3 regions of the Streptomyces sp. NPDC023723 genome follow, and region 2 is predicted to be linked to each of the others. Evidence: riboswitches for the same ligand, from Rfam matches in the RefSeq annotation. Region 2 holds a riboswitch; each other region holds the start of a gene.
What was found. Region 2 has a riboswitch for thiamine pyrophosphate ahead of thiO (glycine oxidase ThiO). Riboswitches for the same ligand answer to the same signal wherever they lie in the genome.
Positions count from the first base shown of each region.

Region 1 (6,009 bases), on a different contig from region 2:
CGGTGCCGGTCATCGCCCTGGTCGTGTTCGGCGGCCTGATCGCCAGCGTGGTCGGGTTCGTGATCGGCCTGCTCTTCAAGCTGCTGGTCTTCGTGGCCCTGGTCGGCGGCCTGATCTACATCGTGCGGAAGTTCATGTCGAACTCCTCCTCCCGCAGCGACTGGTGAGGCACGTGGGGCACCGGTGGGGGTAACAGGAACCACCGGTTCCCTCGCGCGGGGGACATTTCCCCGGCAGGCCGCCTGCGCGCGGTGACAGGCGGTTAGAGTCCGGAACTCCAGGCGGGGACGACCCCGCAGCGGCGTACACCCCCACCCGTGTTCCCCGCAACGGCTGCCCCCTCGCTCCGGGAGTGCCCCTTGGCCACGGCTGACACCGCACCAGTCCACCCGCCCACGCTCCCCGCCCAGCCCCGCTCCCCGGCCCCCACCGTGGACGCCCCGCCCCCCGACCCGCCCACCGGGACCCTCATCGGCTCCGTGCAGCGGGCGATGCGCCTGCTGGAGTGCGTGGCCGGACACCGGTACGGCGCACCCGCCAAGCAATTGGCCCGGGAGACCGGCCTGGCCCTGCCCACGGCCTACCACCTGCTGCGCACCCTGGTGCACGAGGGCTATCTGCGCCGTGACAAGGGCCTGTTCTTCCTCGGCGCGGCGGCCGAACGGCTGAGCGGCAGTGCGGCACAGCAGAAACGTCGCAGCGCGCTGGCGGAGACTCTCGCCGGACTGAGCGAGACGATCGGCGCCACCGTGTACTACGCGGTGTACCGCGACGGGGAGGTCGACATCGTGTGCGTCGCGGACCCGCCGGGCGCTCCCGCGGTCGAGGAGTGGGCGGACTTCCGTGCGACCGCGCACGCGCATGCCATCGGCCAGTGCCTGCTGGCACAACTGGACGAAGCGGCCCGTCAGGACCACCTCGACCGCCATCCGGTGCGGCCCGTCACCCCATACACCGTGCGCGACGGCCACAGCCTGCTGCAGCGGCTGGAGCGCCTGGGGCGTACGGAGCCGGTGACCGAGTACCAGGAGTACGCGCTGGGCACGGTGTCCGGGGCGATCCCGCTCACCGTCGGCAGCGCGGTGGCGACCGTGGCCATTTCGCTGCCCGTGCACCAGGCCGACCGGCTGCTGCCCGCGATGCGGGAGTTGCAGAGCGAGGTGGGGCGACTGCTGGGGTCGCTCTCGCGCTCTATCAGTATGTGAAAACTAACTCCTTGTGATCTGGTGTGTACGTTCAGCAAGATGCCATCAGTGTTAGAGGTTGATTCCCGGCCAGTCGACGGCGAATGACGGGGTATGTGATGCGCGAGTCCGTACAGGCAGAGGTCATGATGAGCTTTCTCGTGTCCGAGGAGCTCTCCTTCCGTATCCCGGTGGAGCTGCGCTACGAGACCAGTGATCCCTACGCCGTGCGACTGACCTTCCACCTGCCCGGTGACGCCCCGGTGACCTGGGCCTTCGGACGCGAGCTGCTGATCGACGGGGTCGGCCGGCCCTGCGGCGACGGCGATGTGCGCATCTCTCCCGTCGATCCCGAGCCGCTGGCCGAAGTGCTGATCCGCCTTCAGGTCGGCGCCGACCAGGCGTTGTTCCGGTCCTCGGCGGCACCGCTGGTGGCCTTCCTCGACCGCACCGACAAACTGGTGCCGCTGGGCCAGGAGGGGGTGCTCGCCGACTTCGACGCACACCTCGACGAGGCGCTGGACCGCATCCTGGCCGAGGAACAGAGCGCGGGCTGAAGCGTTCCGGCAGTCCTGAGGCGGTGGCGTAACGCTTCGCCGGATGCCGTCCACCGTGCCGGAACGATCCTGCAAGCCGGTCCGGGCGCCGCGGCCGGCGGCCGGGCCCGGCGCCCCCGTCACCGCTTGCGGCGGCGCCCCCGGCCCCCGCGAGCCGCGGCCGGGGCGGCCGGGGCGGGAGTCCCCGCCGGGGCGGCGCCGGGGCCGGGCCGGTCGGCGGCGACGACGAGCGCCGCGAGCGCGGTGGTCACCGGCACCGAAGCCACCAGGCCGATGGAACCGACCAGGGTGCGCACGATCTCCTCCGCGACCAGCTCGCTGTTGGCCACCGAGCCGACGCTGCTCTGCGCGATCGAGAACAGCAGCAGCAACGGCAGCGCGGCGCCCGCGTAGGCGAGGACGAGTGTGTTGACCACGGACGCGATGTGGTCCCGGCCGATCCGGATGCCCGCGCGGTAAAGGCCCCGCCGACCCAGCGCCGGATTGGCCTCGTGCAGCTCCCAGACCACCGAGGTCTGCGTCACCGTCACATCGTCCAGCACACCGAGCGAACCGATGATGACCCCCGCCAGCAGCAGACCGCTCATGTCGATCGACGGGTACAGACCGTGGATCAGACCCGTGTTGTCGTCCGTGTCCCCGGTCAGCGCGGCCCAGCCGATGAAGAGCGAACCGAGGACGCCGATCAGCACCAGCGAGACCAGCGTGCCGAGCACCGCCACGGAGGTGCGGGCCGAAAGACCGTGGCACAGATACAGGGCGATCAGCATGATGGCGCTCGACCCGATCACCGCCACGAGCAGCGGGTTCGAACCCTGGAGGATCGCGGGCAGGATGAAGAAGTTCAGCACCAGGAAGCTGATCGCCAGCGCGACCAGCGCCATCACACCCCGCAGCCGCCCGACGACCACGACGGCGAGCGCGAAGATCCCGGCCAGCAGCGCCATCGGGAGGCTGCGGTTGATGTCGGAGACCGAGTACTGGAGGTCCTTCGGCGCGGAGGGCTCGTAGGAGACCACCACCTTCTGGCCTTGGCTCAGCTGCCGGGACTGGTCCGGCTGCACGATCTCGGTGAACGTACGGCCCTTGTCCTTGCCCGTGTCGACCCGGATCGTCGCCTTCTTGCAGGTGCCGCTCTCCTGCTGCTGCGCCGAGGAGCCCTCCGCGGTGGACGTGTCGCCGGTGGCGGGGACGTTGGAGCCGTTGACGTCCTGGCAGCTCATCGACGTCACCTTGGTGACCGTGGCCTGCTGCGTCTGCCGGTCGAAGCCCACCCCGGTGCGTTCGTGGGCCGGCGCGCCGCCCGGCCACAGCAGGGCGAGCCCCACCACCACGGCCGCGGCGAAGGGAACCAGGACCGCGGCGATGACCTTGCGCAGGTGGCGGGAGACGGGGGCGGCCGGGCCGTGACTGTGCGAGTGACCGTGTCCGCCGACGGGGCCGTGCCCGCCGTCACCCGGGCCGTGACCGTCCCCCGGACCTTGATTGCTGCCTCCAGGGCCGTGACTGTCTCCTGGACCTTGATTGCTGCCTCCAGGGCCGTGACCGTCCCCTGATCCGTGACCACCGCCCGCTGGACCGTGAACACCGCCCCCTGGACCCTGACCGCCCTGACTGCCATGACCGCCGCCGTGGCCGAGTCTGAGGCCGTGTCCTTCGCCCCCGGGTACGGGACCCCGCCCGTCGCCCAGCCCCGGCCCCCGCCCCGCCCCGCCGTGTCCGTACCCCTGTTGCGGCCCCGGGGCGGGCGCCCGGCCATGCCCGCGGTCCTCGGCGGCGGAGCCGTCTTCGCCCCAGGAGCCGCTGCCGTCGCCGCCGCCCGGGCCCGGTCCGCGGCGTGGTTCGGGCGGCGGAAAAGAAGGACGCTGCGTCGTGGTCACGGCCCGATCATCGCAAGAACGAAGGGGGCCCTCTGGTCACCGCGCCCGAATTGACGCTAGCGTGGAGGCACCTTTTGTACACGCGGGAGCTCGGAGCACCGGGCTGAGAGGGCGCTGACCTCCGTCCCAGCGATGTTTCACGGGAAACATCACCGAAGTTGGGTGATGTTCCCCACGAAGCGTCGGCAGACGGATACCGCTGCGTCGACCGCCGAACCTGTTACCGGGTAATGCCGGCGTAGGGAGTAGGTCTCATGACCATCAGGGACGCACGCACGCCTGCCTCCGTTCAGAACGAGGCCGGGAAGTCCATCGGCTGGCACAAGGCGTATGTCGAGGGTTCGCGCCCCGGCCTGCGGGTGCCGGTCCGTCAGGTGCACCTCACCAACGGGCAGTCGGTCACCCTGTACGACACCTCGGGCCCGTACACCGACCCGCTCGTCGACACCGATGTGCGCCGGGGGCTGCCCCCGCTGCGCGAGAACTGGATCATCGCCCGCGGTGACACTGAGGAGTACCCGGGCCGCCCCGTCCGCCCCGAGGACGACGGCGTCAAGCACACCTCGCCGCGCGGCGGTCTGCGCAACCTGGACGCGGTCTTCCCCGGTCGCCCCCGCCAGCCCCGGCGCGCCCGCGGCCAACAGGCGGTGACACAGCTCGCGTACGCGCGCCGCGGCGAGATCACCCCGGAGATGGAGTACGTGGCCGTCCGGGAGAACGTCGCGCCGGAGGTCGTACGCGAGGAGATCGCGGCGGGCCGGGCGGTCCTTCCGGCCAACGTCAACCACCCGGAGATCGAGCCGATGATCATCGGCAAGCGGTTCCTGGTGAAGGTCAACGCCAATATCGGCAACTCGGCGGTCACGTCCTCCATCGAGGAGGAGGTCGAGAAGATGACCTGGGCGACCCGCTGGGGCGCCGACACGGTCATGGACCTGTCCACCGGCCGCAACATCCACACCACCCGCGAGTGGGTGCTGCGCAACTCCCCCGTGCCCATCGGCACGGTCCCGCTCTACCAGGCACTGGAGAAGGTCGACGGCCGGGCGGAGGAGCTGACCTGGGAGGTCTACAAGGACACGGTGATCGAACAGGCCGAGCAGGGCGTGGACTACATGACGGTCCACGCGGGCGTACGCCTGCCGTACGTGCCGCTGACCGCCAACCGGAAGACCGGCATCGTCTCGCGCGGCGGCTCGATCATGGCGGCCTGGTGCCTGGCGCACCACAAGGAGTCGTTCCTGTACGAGCACTTCGAGGAGCTGTGCGAGATCCTCGCCGCCTACGACGTCACGTACTCGCTCGGCGACGGTCTTCGGCCGGGGTCGATCGCGGACGCCAACGACGAGGCGCAGTTCGCGGAGTTGCGCACGCTCGGGGAACTCAACACGATCGCCAAGCGTTTCAACGTACAGACCATGATCGAAGGCCCGGGACATGTCCCGATGCACAAGATCAAGGAGAACATCGACCTTCAGCAGGAGATCTGCGATGAAGCTCCGTTCTATACGCTCGGCCCGCTGACCACCGACGTCGCGCCGGCCTACGACCACATCACCTCCGGCATCGGTGCCGCGATGATCGCCTGGTGGGGCACGGCGATGCTCTGCTACGTCACGCCCAAGGAGCACCTGGGCCTGCCCAACCGGGACGACGTGAAGACCGGGGTCATCACCTACAAGATCGCCGCGCACGCCGCCGACCTCGCCAAGGGACACCCGGGCGCGCAGGAGTGGGACGACGCGCTGTCCGATGCCCGGTTCGAGTTCCGGTGGGAGGACCAGTTCAACCTCGCCCTCGACCCGGACACGGCACGGGAGTTCCACGACGAGACGCTGCCGGCCGAGCCTGCCAAGACGGCGCACTTCTGCTCGATGTGCGGGCCGAAGTTCTGCTCGATGAAGATCTCCCAGGACATCCGCCGCGAGCACGGTGGCGGCAAGGGGGAGATCGAGGCGGGCATGGCGCAGAAGTCGAAGGAGTTCGCGGAGGCGGGCAACCGCGTCTATCTGCCGATCGCGGACTGACCCGGCTGGCCCGGCTGACTCGACCGACCGGCTGACTCGGCCGACTCGACCGATCCGGCCGACCCGGGCTGACCCGGGGTGCCCCGGCTGACCCGGGGTGCCCCGGTCGACCCGCCGGCCAACCCGGCCGACCGGTCCGGTGAGTGGCGGGAGAGGGAAGTCCTCCGGTCCCGGTGCGCCACCGACGTGCGCTCCCCCTGGGCGGGACCCGCCCGCCGGGGAGCGCACACCGGTGGTCACTCGGGCCGGTGCTCCGGGCCGCCGAAGTCCGGGCTGGAGTAGTCCGGGCTCGAGTAGCTCGGGCGTGGACCGGCGGTGGATCCTTCGTCGGGGCTGGAGAAGCCGGGGCGGCCATAGCCGA
Region 1 is NZ_JBFAAP010000003.1:279,108-285,116, forward strand. It holds gene AB0G32_RS06315 (DUF5326 family protein) at 1-167, shown strand, start outside; gene AB0G32_RS06320 (helix-turn-helix domain-containing protein) at 492-1,205, shown strand; gene AB0G32_RS06325 (SsgA family sporulation/cell division regulator) at 1,304-1,741, shown strand; gene AB0G32_RS06330 (YibE/F family protein) at 1,861-3,621, opposite strand; TPP riboswitch at 3,694-3,883, shown strand; gene thiC (phosphomethylpyrimidine synthase ThiC) at 3,876-5,648, shown strand; gene AB0G32_RS06340 (hypothetical protein) at 5,885-6,009, opposite strand, start outside.
Region 1: another riboswitch for thiamine pyrophosphate. It lies ahead of thiC (phosphomethylpyrimidine synthase ThiC); the one in region 2 lies ahead of thiO (glycine oxidase ThiO).

Region 2 (6,009 bases):
TTCCGCGACGGAGTGGTTGACCGCGGTGAGGTGGGCGACGGGGGTGAGCGTGGTGTCGGAGGCGATCCGCTCGGTCGCCCGTACCGTGCCGGCCCGGGTGGAGCCGCCCGCGCCGTAGGTCACGGAGACGAAGCTGGGGGCCACCGCCTCGACCCGGCGCAGCGCGTTCCAGAGGTTGCGCTCGCCCTTCTCCGTCTTGGGCGCCCAGAACTCGAACGAATACGTCGTCTTCCCGGTCGCGAGCATGTCGCGAACGGTGCGCGCGTGATCAGTCCTGGTGGATGCCGTTCCGAGGGCCATACCGGCAGGTTAACCAGGGGGCGTCGGTCACCCAACCGAAGTTGGCGAATTGTCCGTATTGTCAGCTACTTGTCCATCCCTTGGACATCTCCGGCACATCCCCGGCACTCCTGAGCCGCTCGGCGAACTCGGCCGCCGCCGCGCCCGGGTCGTCGGCCTCGGTGAGCGCGCGGACCACGACGGCCCGGCGGGCGCCCGCGTCGAGGACCTGGTCCAGGTTGCCGAGGTCGATGCCGCCGATGGCGAACCAGGGGCGGTCGGTGCGCAGCGCGGCGGTGTGCCGGACCAGGCCGAGGCCGGGGGCGTGGCGGCCGGGCTTGGTGGGGGTGGGCCAGCAGGGGCCGGTGCAGAAGTAGTCCACGCCGTCCTGCTTGGCGGCGGCGGTGGCCTCGGCCTCGGCGTGGGTGGAGCGGCCGATGAGGACGTCGGCGCCGAGGACGGCGCGGGCGGCGGGGACGGGCAGGTCGCCCTGTCCGAGGTGCAGGACGTCGGCGCGGGCGGCGTGGGCGACGTCGGCGCGGTCGTTGACCGCGAGGAGCTTGCCGTGCCGGGCGCAGGCCTCCGCGAACACGGCGAGGTGCTCCAGTTCCTCCGCCGCCTCCATGCCCTTGTCGCGCAGCTGCACGATGTCGACGCCGCCGGCCAGTACCGCGTCCAGGAACTGCGGGAGGTCGCCCTGGCGCTTGCGGGCGTCCGTGCAGAGGTAGAGGCGGGCGGTGGCCAGGCGGGCCCGGGTGGTCGCCGGGTCGGCGGCGGTGGCGGTGGTGGCGGTCATGCGTGGTGCGTCCCCCGTGTCGGTGGCTGTTTGCGGAGCGGGGCCCGGCGGGCGGGCCGGTGTTCGGCCGGCCCGCGCGCCGGGCGGGTCGGTCAGACCGCCAGCGCCTGGGCGCGGCGCTTCACCTCCGTGCCGCGGTTCTCACTCAGCGCCTGGGCCGGCGTGCCGGGCAGGCTGTCGTCCGGCGTGAAGAGCCACTCCAGCATCTCCTCGTCCGTGAAGCCGTCGTCCCGCAGCAGCGTCAGCGTCCCGGACAGGCCCTTGACGACCTTGTCGTCGTCGATGAAGGCCGCGGGGACGTGCAGCGCGCGGTTCTCACCGCGGCGTACGGCGATGAGCTGGCCGTCCTTGACCAGCTGCCGGACCCGGGTCACCTCGATGTCGAACATCTCCGCGATGTCGGGCAGGGTGAGCCAGGCAGGGACGAGAGCATCGATCTTTGCGTCAATCTCGGTCACCCCTCAAGCCTGCCATCTGCCACTGACAGGCGGAAGCGGGGGCCCGGTGACCTGGGCTGTCGGGGTACGGATGCCCGCGGCGGCCGGTGCGGGTCCGGTGCGCCGGCCGGTGCGGGCGGACACCCTCACGCCGGCCCTTCCCGGTGCGGTCAGGCCGTCGCCGACTTCAGTGGCCTGGCGGGGTCGGTGAGCAGGCGCGGGTTCATCGCCGTGCCCGACTCGATCAGGCGGCGGCCCTGGGCCAGGTCCCTGGGCCGGCCCACCGCCAGCAGGGCCACGAGCCGGTTCTCGCGCAGCCAGCACACGGTCCAGGCGGGTCCGGCCGGGTCGCCGCGCCACAGGGTGGTGTCGCCGGCCGGGTGGTGTCCGGCGTACTGGACGAAGCGGCCGAACTGCTCGGACCAGAAGTACGGCACCGGGTCGTAGACCGCCGCGGGCTCCCCGGCGACGGCGCCGATGATGTCCGCGGCCACCGTGCGCGGGCCCTGGAGGGCGTTGTCCCAGTGGTGCACGAGCAGCCGCTCGCCGTAGCGGCCGGAGGGGAAGGACACGCAGTCGCCGACCGCGTGCACGTCCGGTGCGCGGGCGCGCAGGCGGTCGTCGGCCAGGACCTCGCCGTACGGGCCGAGGGCGATTCCGGAACCGGCCAGCCAGGCGGTGGCGGGCCGGGCGCCGATGCCGACGACGACCGCGCCGGCGGGCACCCGGGTGCCGTCGTCCAGGAGCACCGCGCCGGGCTCGACGTGCCGCACGCGCGCGTGGGTGCGCAGTACGGCGCCGGCGTCGGCGTACCAGTCGGCCATGGGGGCGGCGACCTCGGCGGGCAGCGCCCCGGCGAGCGGCCGGTCGGCGGCCTCCACGACGGTCACCGCGCAGCCGGCCTCCCGCGCGGCGGTGGCGAACTCGGCGCCGATCCAGCCCGCGCCGACCACCACCACGTCGTGCTGCCGGTGCAGCACCGGGCGCAGCCGTTCGGCGTCGTCCAGGGTGCGCAGCAGGTGGACGCCGGGGACCCCGTCGGCGCCGGGCAGCCGGAGCGGCTCGGCGCCGGTCGCCAGGACCAGGGCGTCGTACGGCACGGGCCCCGCGGAGGTGTCCAGCAGGTGTTCGCCGGGGCGGACGCCCACGGCCGTCAGGCCGAGCCGCAGTTCGATGCCGAGCGCCTCGAAGTCGATGTCGAAGGCGGAGCCCTCGGCGGTGCCCAGGAGCACGGCCTTGGACAGCGGGGGGCGGTCGTACGGCTGGTGCGGTTCGGCGCCGATCAGGGTCACGGTGCCGGTGAAGCCCTGTTCGCGCAGGGCGACCGCCGTCTGCACGCCGGCCATGCCCGCGCCCACGACGACCACGCGCCGCGCCGGGCCGCCCCGCTGCTGCGTCTGCTCGCTCACCTGATCACCTTAGTCAGCTGACGCGGTGTTGGTCAGGGGGCACGTTCAGTGAGCTGCTGCACAGTCGGTGACCTGTTCCACCACGCTGGTGCCGCCGCCGGGCCGCGACTCCCACCGCCAGGTCTCCGTCAGCCGCACCCGCCCGTCCGGCAGGGCGACGGCGCTCGACACGCAGTGTCCGCAGGCGGTGCTGCCGTCGGTCCGCAGCTGTACGTACCGGAAGTCGAGCCGGTCCCCCGCGCGGGTGCCCACCAGGTGGCCGCGGACCACGTCGCCGCCGGCGTACTCGGCCCAGACGGCGCCGTCCTCCTCGTGGTAGGTGAAGCGGGTGCGGGTGCCGACCTGGCCGGGTGCCTGGTCGGCGACCGGGGCGAACACGAGACCGTCGAGCGAACGGACCACGGGCGGGACGCTCCCTTACAGAGGCTGATACCGAGCAGTTAGGGTGGCCAACGTAAGGCACTCGCGGGAGCCCGGACGCACCGGGCTGAGAGGGAGGCTGGCGGCCTCCGACCGTACGAACCTGATCCGGGTCATGCCGGCGAAGGGAGGGGCTGGACGCCCATGTCAGCCATGTCAGACACGTCCGACGTGCTGGTCGTCGGGGGCGGGATCATCGGGCTGGTCACCGCGTGGCGGGCCGCGCAGAGCGGGCTGGCCACGGCGGTGGTGGACTCGGCGCCGGGCGGCGGCGCCGCGCGGGTGGCGGCCGGGATGCTGGCCGCCGTCACCGAGCTGCACTACGGCGAGCAGACCCTGCTGGCGCTGAACCTGGCGTCGGCCCGCCGCTATCCGGAGTTCGCCGCCGAACTGACCGACGCCACCGGGCACGACCTGGGCTACCGGCGGTGCGGCACGCTGGCCGTCGCGCTCGACGCCGACGACCGGGCGCACCTGCGGGAGCTGCACGCCTTCCAGCAGCGGTCGGGCCTGGCGGCCGAGTGGCTGTCGGGGCGTGACTGCCGGCGGCTGGAGCCGATGCTCGCGCCGGGCGTGCGCGGCGGGCTGCGGGTGGACGGCGACCATCAGATCGACCCCCGGCGGCTGGCGGCGGCGCTGCTGGCCGCCTGCGAGCGGGCGGGCGTGGTCTTCCACCGGAGTACGGCCGAGCGGCTCACCGTCGGCCGGGAGCGCGCGACGGGCGTCGTGACGACCGGGGGCGCCACGCTCGCGGCCGGGCGGGTGGTGCTGGCCGCCGGCAGCCTCAGCGGCCGGCTGAAGGGCGTCCCGGCGGGTGCCCTGCCGCCGGTCCGGCCCGTGAAGGGCCAGGTGCTGCGGCTGGCCATGCTCCCCGGGCGGCCGCCGCTGCTGAACCGCACCGTCCGCGCGGTGGTGCGCGGCAACCCGCTCTACCTGGTGCCCCGCGCCGACGGCGAACTCGTCGTCGGCGCCACCAGCGAGGAGCTGGGCTGGGACACCACGGTCACCGCGGGCGGCGTCTACGAGCTGCTGCGCGACGCCCACGAGCTGGTCCCGGGCATCACCGAGCTGCCGCTGACGGAGACCCTCGCGGGCCTGCGTCCCGGCTCCCCGGACAACGCGCCGCTGCTCGGCCCGACCGCCCTGGCCGGCCTGCTGCTGGCCACCGGGCACTTCCGCAACGGTGTGCTGCTCACCCCGGTCACCGGCGACGTCATGGCGCACGTGCTGACCACCGGCGAGCTGCCCGAGGAGGCCCGCCCCTTCGCCCCCGGGCGGTTCGCCGCCGCCCCCGTCCCCATGGAGCAGCCCGTATGAGCCTGCGCATCTCGGTCAACGGGGAGCCGCGCCAGGTGGCCCCCGGCACGGCGCTGGACGCCCTCGTCCAAACCCTCACCCGGGCGCCGTCCGGGGTGGCCGCCGCCCTCAACGAGACCGTCGTCCCGCGCGCGCGGTGGGCGGCCACCGCGCTGTCCGACGGCGACCGCGTCGAAGTCCTCACCGCCGTCCAAGGAGGCTGACCCAGATGGCCGACGATCCCTTCGTCCTCGGCGGTACGTCCTTCGCGTCCCGGCTGATCATGGGCACCGGCGGGGCGCCCAGCCTGGACGTGCTGGAGCGGTCCCTGGTGGCGTCCGGGACCGAGCTGACCACGGTCGCCATGCGGCGGGTGGACCCGTCCGTGCACGGCTCCGTGCTGTCGGTCCTTGAGCGGCTCGGCATCCGGGTGCTGCCCAACACGGCGGGCTGCTTCACCGCCGGGGAGGCGGTCCTGACCGCCCGCCTGGCGCGCGAGGCCCTCGGCACCGACCTGGTCAAACTGGAGGTCATCGCCGACGAACGCACCCTGCTGCCGGACCCGGTCGAGCTGCTGGACGCGGCCGAGACGCTGGTCGACGACGGTTTCACGGTGCTGCCGTACACCAACGACGACCCGGTGCTGGCGCGGAAGCTGGAGGACGTCGGCTGCGCGGCGGTCATGCCGCTGGGCTCGCCGATCGGGTCCGGGCTCGGCATCCGCAACCCGCACAACTTCCAGCTGATCGTCGAGCACGCGCGCGTACCGGTGATCCTGGACGCCGGGGCCGGTACGGCGTCGGACGCGGCGCTGGCGATGGAGCTGGGCTGCGCGGGCGTGATGCTCGCCTCGGCGGTGACCCGGGCGCAGGAGCCGGTGCTGATGGCGGAGGCGATGCGGCACGCGGTGGAGGGCGGCCGGCTGGCCCGGCTCGCGGGCCGGATCCCGCGCCGCCACTTCGCCGCGGCCTCCTCCCCGGTGGACGGCATGGCGGCGCTCGACCCGGAGCGGCCGGCCTTCTGAGCCGGCCGCGCCCGGTGGCCCGCGTCACAGCCGCGTCGCAGTAGCGTCCCGGCCGCGGCCGTCCACAGCCGACTGTCAGCGACGGCTCGTACACTCACCTGCGTGGACACGACCCTTCAGGACCCTCTGGTCGGGCAGCTGCTCGACGGCCGGTACCGCGTCGACGCGCGGATCGCGGTCGGCGGGATGGCCACGGTCTACCGGGCCGTGGACACCCGCCTGGACCGTGTGCTCGCGCTGAAGGTGATGCACCCGGCGCTCGCGGCCGACGGCACCTTCGTGGAGCGGTTCATCCGGGAGGCCAAGTCGGTCGCCCGGCTGGCCCACCCCAACGTGGTGCAGGTCTTC
Region 2 is NZ_JBFAAP010000061.1:18,224-24,232, reverse strand. It holds gene metF (methylenetetrahydrofolate reductase [NAD(P)H]) at 1-300, opposite strand, end outside; gene thiE (thiamine phosphate synthase) at 362-1,075, opposite strand; gene AB0G32_RS35160 (Rv2175c family DNA-binding protein) at 1,168-1,533, opposite strand; gene AB0G32_RS35155 (FAD-dependent oxidoreductase) at 1,683-2,921, opposite strand; gene AB0G32_RS35150 (hypothetical protein) at 2,967-3,323, opposite strand; TPP riboswitch at 3,377-3,488, shown strand; gene thiO (glycine oxidase ThiO) at 3,486-4,658, shown strand; gene thiS (sulfur carrier protein ThiS) at 4,661-4,861, shown strand; gene AB0G32_RS35135 (thiazole synthase) at 4,867-5,661, shown strand; gene pknB (Stk1 family PASTA domain-containing Ser/Thr kinase) at 5,764-6,009, shown strand, end outside.

Region 3 (6,009 bases), on a different contig from region 2:
TGCCGTGACAACAAGCTCCCGATCGTCGTCTTCGAACTCCTGAAGGCCGGCAATATCGCCCGGGCCGTCAAGGGTGAGAAGATCGGCACGCTCGTGGGCGACGGGTCCGACCGCAACTGACCCCCGGGCCGGGGGATGGACAATGTCCTGCCGGTCGGGAACCGTGCAGGAAGAAGACGCGACGCAGCCGGCCGCCGCCCCTACGAGGAACCGCAGCCGGGCCTACTCAAGACACGCAGGAGCAAGTGGTGATCGAAGAGAGCCTCCTCGAAGCCGAGGAGAAGATGGAGAAGGCCGTCGTGGTCGCCAAGGAGGACTTCGCCGCGATCCGCACCGGGCGGGCGCACCCGGCGATGTTCAACAAGATCGTGGCCGACTACTACGGCGCGCCGACGCCGATCAACCAGCTGGCCTCGTTCTCCGTGCCCGAGCCGCGGATGGCCGTGGTCACGCCGTTCGACAAGACCGCCCTGCGCAACATCGAGCAGGCGATCCGCGACTCCGACCTGGGCGTCAACCCGAGCAACGACGGCAACATCATCCGCGTGGTGTTCCCGGAGCTGACCGAGGAGCGCCGCCGCGAGTACATCAAGGTGGCCAAGGCCAAGGGCGAGGACGCCAAGGTCTCCATCCGCTCGGTGCGCCGCAAGGCCAAGGACGCCATCGACAAGCTGGTCAAGGACGGCGAGGTCGGCGAGGACGAGGGCCGCCGCGCGGAGAAGGAGCTCGACGACACCACCGCGAAGTACGTCGCGCAGGTGGACGAACTCCTCAAGCACAAGGAAGCGGAGCTGCTCGAGGTCTGATGAACGACTCTTCCTGGGGGGCGCCGCCACAAGCCGGGTACTGGGGGCCGTCCGAGCAGGGACCTGTCCAGGGGGCTGCCCCGGCGGGTCCCGCCTACGATGCGCTGTACGCGCAGCAGACTCGCCCCATGCCCATCGTGCCCGACGACGTACCCGACTTCGGCGCAGACCAGGATGACGACCGGGGGGCCGGCCGGCAGGGCGGTCCCTCGTTCCGCGACCCGACCGCGCCGACCGCGCCGCAGAATCCGGAGCCCATGCCTGCCGCCCCGCAGCCGGCGCCCCCGCCGCAGAAGAAGAGCGCGGGGCGCGACCTGGGTGCGGCCATAGGGGTCGGGGTCGGGCTCGGCGCGGTGATCGTCGCGTCGCTGTTCTTCGTCAAGGCCGTCTTCGTGGGCGTCATCGTCGTCGCCGTCGTGGTCGGGCTGTGGGAGCTGACCAAGCGGCTGGACGAGCGCAAGGGCATCCACGCGCCGCTCGTGCCGCTCGCGGTCGGCGGCGCGGCGATGGTGATCGCCGGGTATGTGCGGGGCGCCGACGGCGCGTGGATCGCCATGGCGCTCACCGCGCTCGCCGTCCTTCTGTGGCGGATGACGCGGCCGCCGCAGGACTATCTGCGGGACGTCACGGCGGGTGTCTTCGCGGCGTTCTACGTGCCGTTCCTGGCCACGTTCGTCGCCATGATGCTCGCGGCCGACGACGGCCCGTGGCGGGTGCTGGTCTTCCTGATACTGACCGTCGTCAGCGACACCGGCGCCTACGCGGTCGGCTGGCGTTTCGGCCGGACCAAGCTCGCGCCGCGCATCAGCCCCGGCAAGACCCGCGAGGGCCTGGTCGGCGCGGTGACCTTCGCGATGGCGGCGGGCGCGCTGTGCACGCACTTCCTGATCGACGGCGGCGCCTGGTGGCAGGGCCTGCTCCTCGGCCTGGCCGTCGCGGTCAGCGCCACCCTGGGCGACCTCGGCGAGTCGATGATCAAGCGCGACCTCGGCATCAAGGACATGGGCACGCTGCTGCCGGGCCACGGCGGCATCATGGACCGGCTGGACTCCTTGCTGCCGACGGCTCCCGTGGCCTGGCTGCTGTTGGTGATCTTCGTCGGCTCGGGCTGACCTGCGGTTCGCGCACCGAGGGGCCCGTTGTCCACAGGGTGGCGGGCTCCTCTTCGTACGTCTGCGACACTGGACGGGCTATGCCTGCACCCGGAGAACTCACTTTCGTCGCCCCGCGCGGAGCCAAGAAGCCGCCGCGGCATCTCGCCGACCTCACGCCCGCCGAGCGCAAGGAGGCGGTCGCCGCGGCCGGTGAGAAGGCGTTCCGCGCCAAGCAGCTCTCGCAGCACTACTTCGCGCGGTACGCGCACGAACCGGAGCAGTGGACCGACATCCCGGCCGGTTCGCGGGAGAAGCTCCGCGAGGCGCTGCTGCCCGAGCTGATGACCGTCGTACGGCATCTGTCGACGGACGAGGGGACCACCCGCAAGACGCTGTGGCGGCTGTTCGACGGCACGCTCGTCGAGTCGGTGCTCATGCGCTACCCGGACCGGGTGACCATGTGCATCAGCTCGCAGGCGGGCTGCGGCATGAACTGCCCGTTCTGCGCCACCGGACAGGCCGGTCTTGACCGGAACCTGTCGACCGCCGAGATCGTGCACCAGATCGTGGACGGCATGCGGGCGCTCAGGGACGGAGAGGTTCCGGGAGGGCCGGCGCGGCTGAGCAACATCGTCTTCATGGGGATGGGCGAGCCGCTCGCCAACTACAACCGGGTGGTGGGCGCCATCCGGCGGCTGACCGACCCCGAGCCCGACGGTGTGGGCCTGTCGCAGCGGGGCATCACCGTGTCGACGGTCGGTCTGGTGCCGGCCATCCACCGCTTCTCCGACGAGGGCTTCAAGTGCCGGCTCGCCATCTCGCTGCACGCCCCCGACGACGAGCTGCGCGACACCCTGGTGCCGGTGAACACCCGGTGGAAGGTGCGCGAGGTGCTGGACGCCGGGTTCGAGTACTCCGCGCGGTCCGGACGCCGGCTGTCCATCGAGTACGCGCTGATCCGGGACATCAACGACCAGGCCTGGCGCGGTGACCGGCTCGGCCGGCTGCTCAAGGGCAAGCCGGTACACGTCAACCTCATCCCGCTGAACCCGACCCCGGGCTCGAAGTGGACCGCCTCGCGGCCCGCGGACGAGAAGGCGTTCGTCGAGGCCATCGCGGCGCACGGGGTGCCGGTGACGGTCCGGGACACGCGCGGGCAGGAGATCGACGGGGCGTGTGGCCAGCTCGCCGCCGGCGAGCGGTAACCTGACCGACGTAAGAACACATCTTAATATTCCGACAGGGGAGCGCCACAGCGCTGAGAGTGCGGCACCGGCCGCAGACCCTCCGAACCTGGCCCAGGTCATTCTGGGTAGGGAGATCGGTCATCACTCGAGCTGTTGCGCCCTGCCCGGGATCCGCGAGGAACCCGGGCAGGGCCGCGTCTTCTCCTGGACGTCCCAGGAGGAATCAGTGAGCATCACCAAGAAGAGCGTGGCCGCGGCGGCCGTCGGGCTGGGCCTGGTCGCGCTGTCCGCGTGCGGGTCGTCGGCCGGCGACGAGGCGGGCGGGGACAGCAAGACCGTGACGCTCGTCAGCCATGACTCGTGGGCCGCGTCGAAGAGCGTCATCGCCGCGTTCGAGAAGGAGTCCGGGTACCAGGTCAAGGTCCTGGAGGACGGCGACGCCGGGCAGGCCGTCAACAAGGCGATCCTGACCAAGGACAACCCGCAGGGCGACGTCTTCTTCGGCGTCGACAACACGCTGCTCTCCCGCGCCCTCGACAACGGGCTGTTCCAGCCGTACGAGGCGAACGGCCTGGACCGGGTCGACGAGCAGTACCAGCTGGACGCCGGCCGGCACCGGGTCACGCCGGTCGACTACGGCGACATCTGCGTCAACTACGACAAGGCGTACTTCAGCGAGCACGGGATCGATCCGCCGGCCTCCTTCGCCGACCTGGTCAAGCCCGCGTACAAGGACCTGCTCGTCACCGAGAACGCCGGTACGTCGTCGCCGGGGCTCGGGTTCCTGCTCGGGACCGCCGCCGCGTACGGGGACGACGGCTGGGCGGCGTACTGGAAGAAGCTCCGGGCCAACGGCGTCAAGGTGGTCGACGGGTGGGAGCAGGCGTACAACGAGGAGTTCTCCGGGTCGGCCGGTGGGAAGAAGGCCGGCGGGGACCGGCCGCTGGTCGTGTCCTACGCCTCCTCGCCGCCGGTCGAGGTGGTCTACGCCGACCCGCAGCCCAAGACCGCGCCCACCGGCGTCGCGACCGGCACCTGCTTCCGGCAGACCGAGTTCGCGGGGCTGCTGAGCAACGCGAAGAACCCCGAGGGCGGCAAGGCGTTCCTCGACTTCCTGCTCAGCGAGAAGTTCCAGGAGGACATGCCGCTCAACATGTTCGTCAACCCGGTTGTCGGTGACGCGAAGCTGCCCGCTGTCTACACGGACAACATGCCGGACGTCACCGACCCCGAGACCATGGCACCGGCGAAGATCGCCGCCAACCGGGACGACTGGGTCAAGTCGTGGACCTCGCTCGTACTGCAGTGAGGGCCGCGCGCCGGGGGAGCGCCGCGCGGCTCGGGCTGATGGCCATGCCGGTGGCGTTCTTCGCCGTCTTCTTCGCCTGGCCGGTGGCCGCGATCGTGGCGCGCGGGCTGAAGGACGACGGCGGCTGGCACCTCGGCCGGATCGCCGAGGTGGTCGCCGCCTCGGACGTCCGGCACGTGCTGTGGTTCACCACCTGGCAGGCGCTGGCCTCCACCGCGCTCACCCTGCTGGTCGCGCTGCCGGGCGCGTACGTCTTCGCCCGGCTGGACTTCCCCGGCAAGCAGGCGCTGCGGGCCGTGGTCACGGTGCCGTTCGTGCTGCCGACCGTCGTGGTCGGTACGGCGTTCCTGGCGCTGGTCGGGCGCGGCGGGCTGCTCGACGACCTGTGGGGCGTCCGGCTGGACACCACCGTGTGGGCGATCCTGCTGGCGCATGTCTTCTTCAACTACGCCGTCGTGATCCGTACCGTCGGCGGGCTGTGGGCGCAGCTCGACCCGCGGCAGGAGGAGGCCGCCCGGATGCTCGGGGCGTCACCGTTCGCCGCCTGGCGGCGGGTCACGCTGCCGGCGCTGGCGCCCGCCGTGGCCGCCGCCGCGCTGATGGTGTTCCTGTTCACCTTCACCTCCTTCGGTGTCGTGCAGATCCTCGGCGGGCCCGCCTTCGCCACCCTGGAGGTGGAGATCTACCGGCAGACCTCGCAGCTGTTCGACCTGTCCACGGCGGCCGTGCTGACCCTGGTCCAGTTCGGCGCGGTCGCCGCGATCCTCGCCGTGCACGCCTGGACGGTACGGCGGCGGGAGACGGCGCTGCGGCTGGTGGACGCCTCGACGACCGCGCGCCGGCCGCGCGGGGCCGGGCAGTGGGGGCTGCTGGCCGGGGTGCTGGCCACCGTCGCCGTACTGGTCCTGCTGCCGCTGGCGGTGCTGGTGCGGCGGTCGCTCGACGGCGGCTTCGGCTACTACCGGGCGCTCACCCACGAGGACGGCGGCACCTTCCTCGTGCCGCCGATCGACGCCATCGGCAACTCGCTCGAGTACGCCGTCGCCGCCACCGCGATCGCCATGGTGATCGGCGGGCTCGCGGCCACCGCGCTGACCCGGCGGGACGCGGGCCGTCTGGTCCGCGGCTTCGACGCGCTGCTGATGCTGCCGCTCGGGGTGTCGGCGGTGACGGTCGGGTTCGGGTTCCTGATCGCGCTGGACGAACCGCCACTGGACCTGCGCTCCTCGTGGCTCCTGGTCCCGCTGGCACAGGCGCTGGTCGGGGTGCCGTTCGTGGTGCGGACCATGCTGCCGGTGCTGCGGGCGGTGGACGGGCGGCTGCGGGAGGCGGCGGCGGTGCTCGGGGCGTCGCCCTGGCGGGTGTGGCGGGAGGTGGACCTGCCGATGGTGCGGCGGGCGCTGCTGGTCGCGGCCGGGTTCGCGTTCGCGGTGTCGCTCGGGGAGTTCGGCGCGACGGTGTTCATCGCGCGGCCCGACAGTCCGACGCTGCCGGTGGCCGTGGCCCGGCTGCTGGGCCGCCCCGGCGACCTGAACTACGGCCAGGCGATGGCCCTTTCGACGATTCTGATGCTGGTGTGCGCGGTGGCCCTGCTGGTGCTGGAGCGGCTGCGG
Region 3 is NZ_JBFAAP010000013.1:32,902-38,910, forward strand. It holds gene pyrH (UMP kinase) at 1-120, shown strand, start outside; gene frr (ribosome recycling factor) at 249-806, shown strand; gene AB0G32_RS16815 (phosphatidate cytidylyltransferase) at 806-1,918, shown strand; gene rlmN (23S rRNA (adenine(2503)-C(2))-methyltransferase RlmN) at 1,999-3,105, shown strand; TPP riboswitch at 3,132-3,237, shown strand; gene AB0G32_RS16825 (thiamine ABC transporter substrate-binding protein) at 3,314-4,396, shown strand; gene AB0G32_RS16830 (iron ABC transporter permease) at 4,435-6,009, shown strand, end outside.
Region 3: another riboswitch for thiamine pyrophosphate. It lies ahead of AB0G32_RS16825 (thiamine ABC transporter substrate-binding protein); the one in region 2 lies ahead of thiO (glycine oxidase ThiO).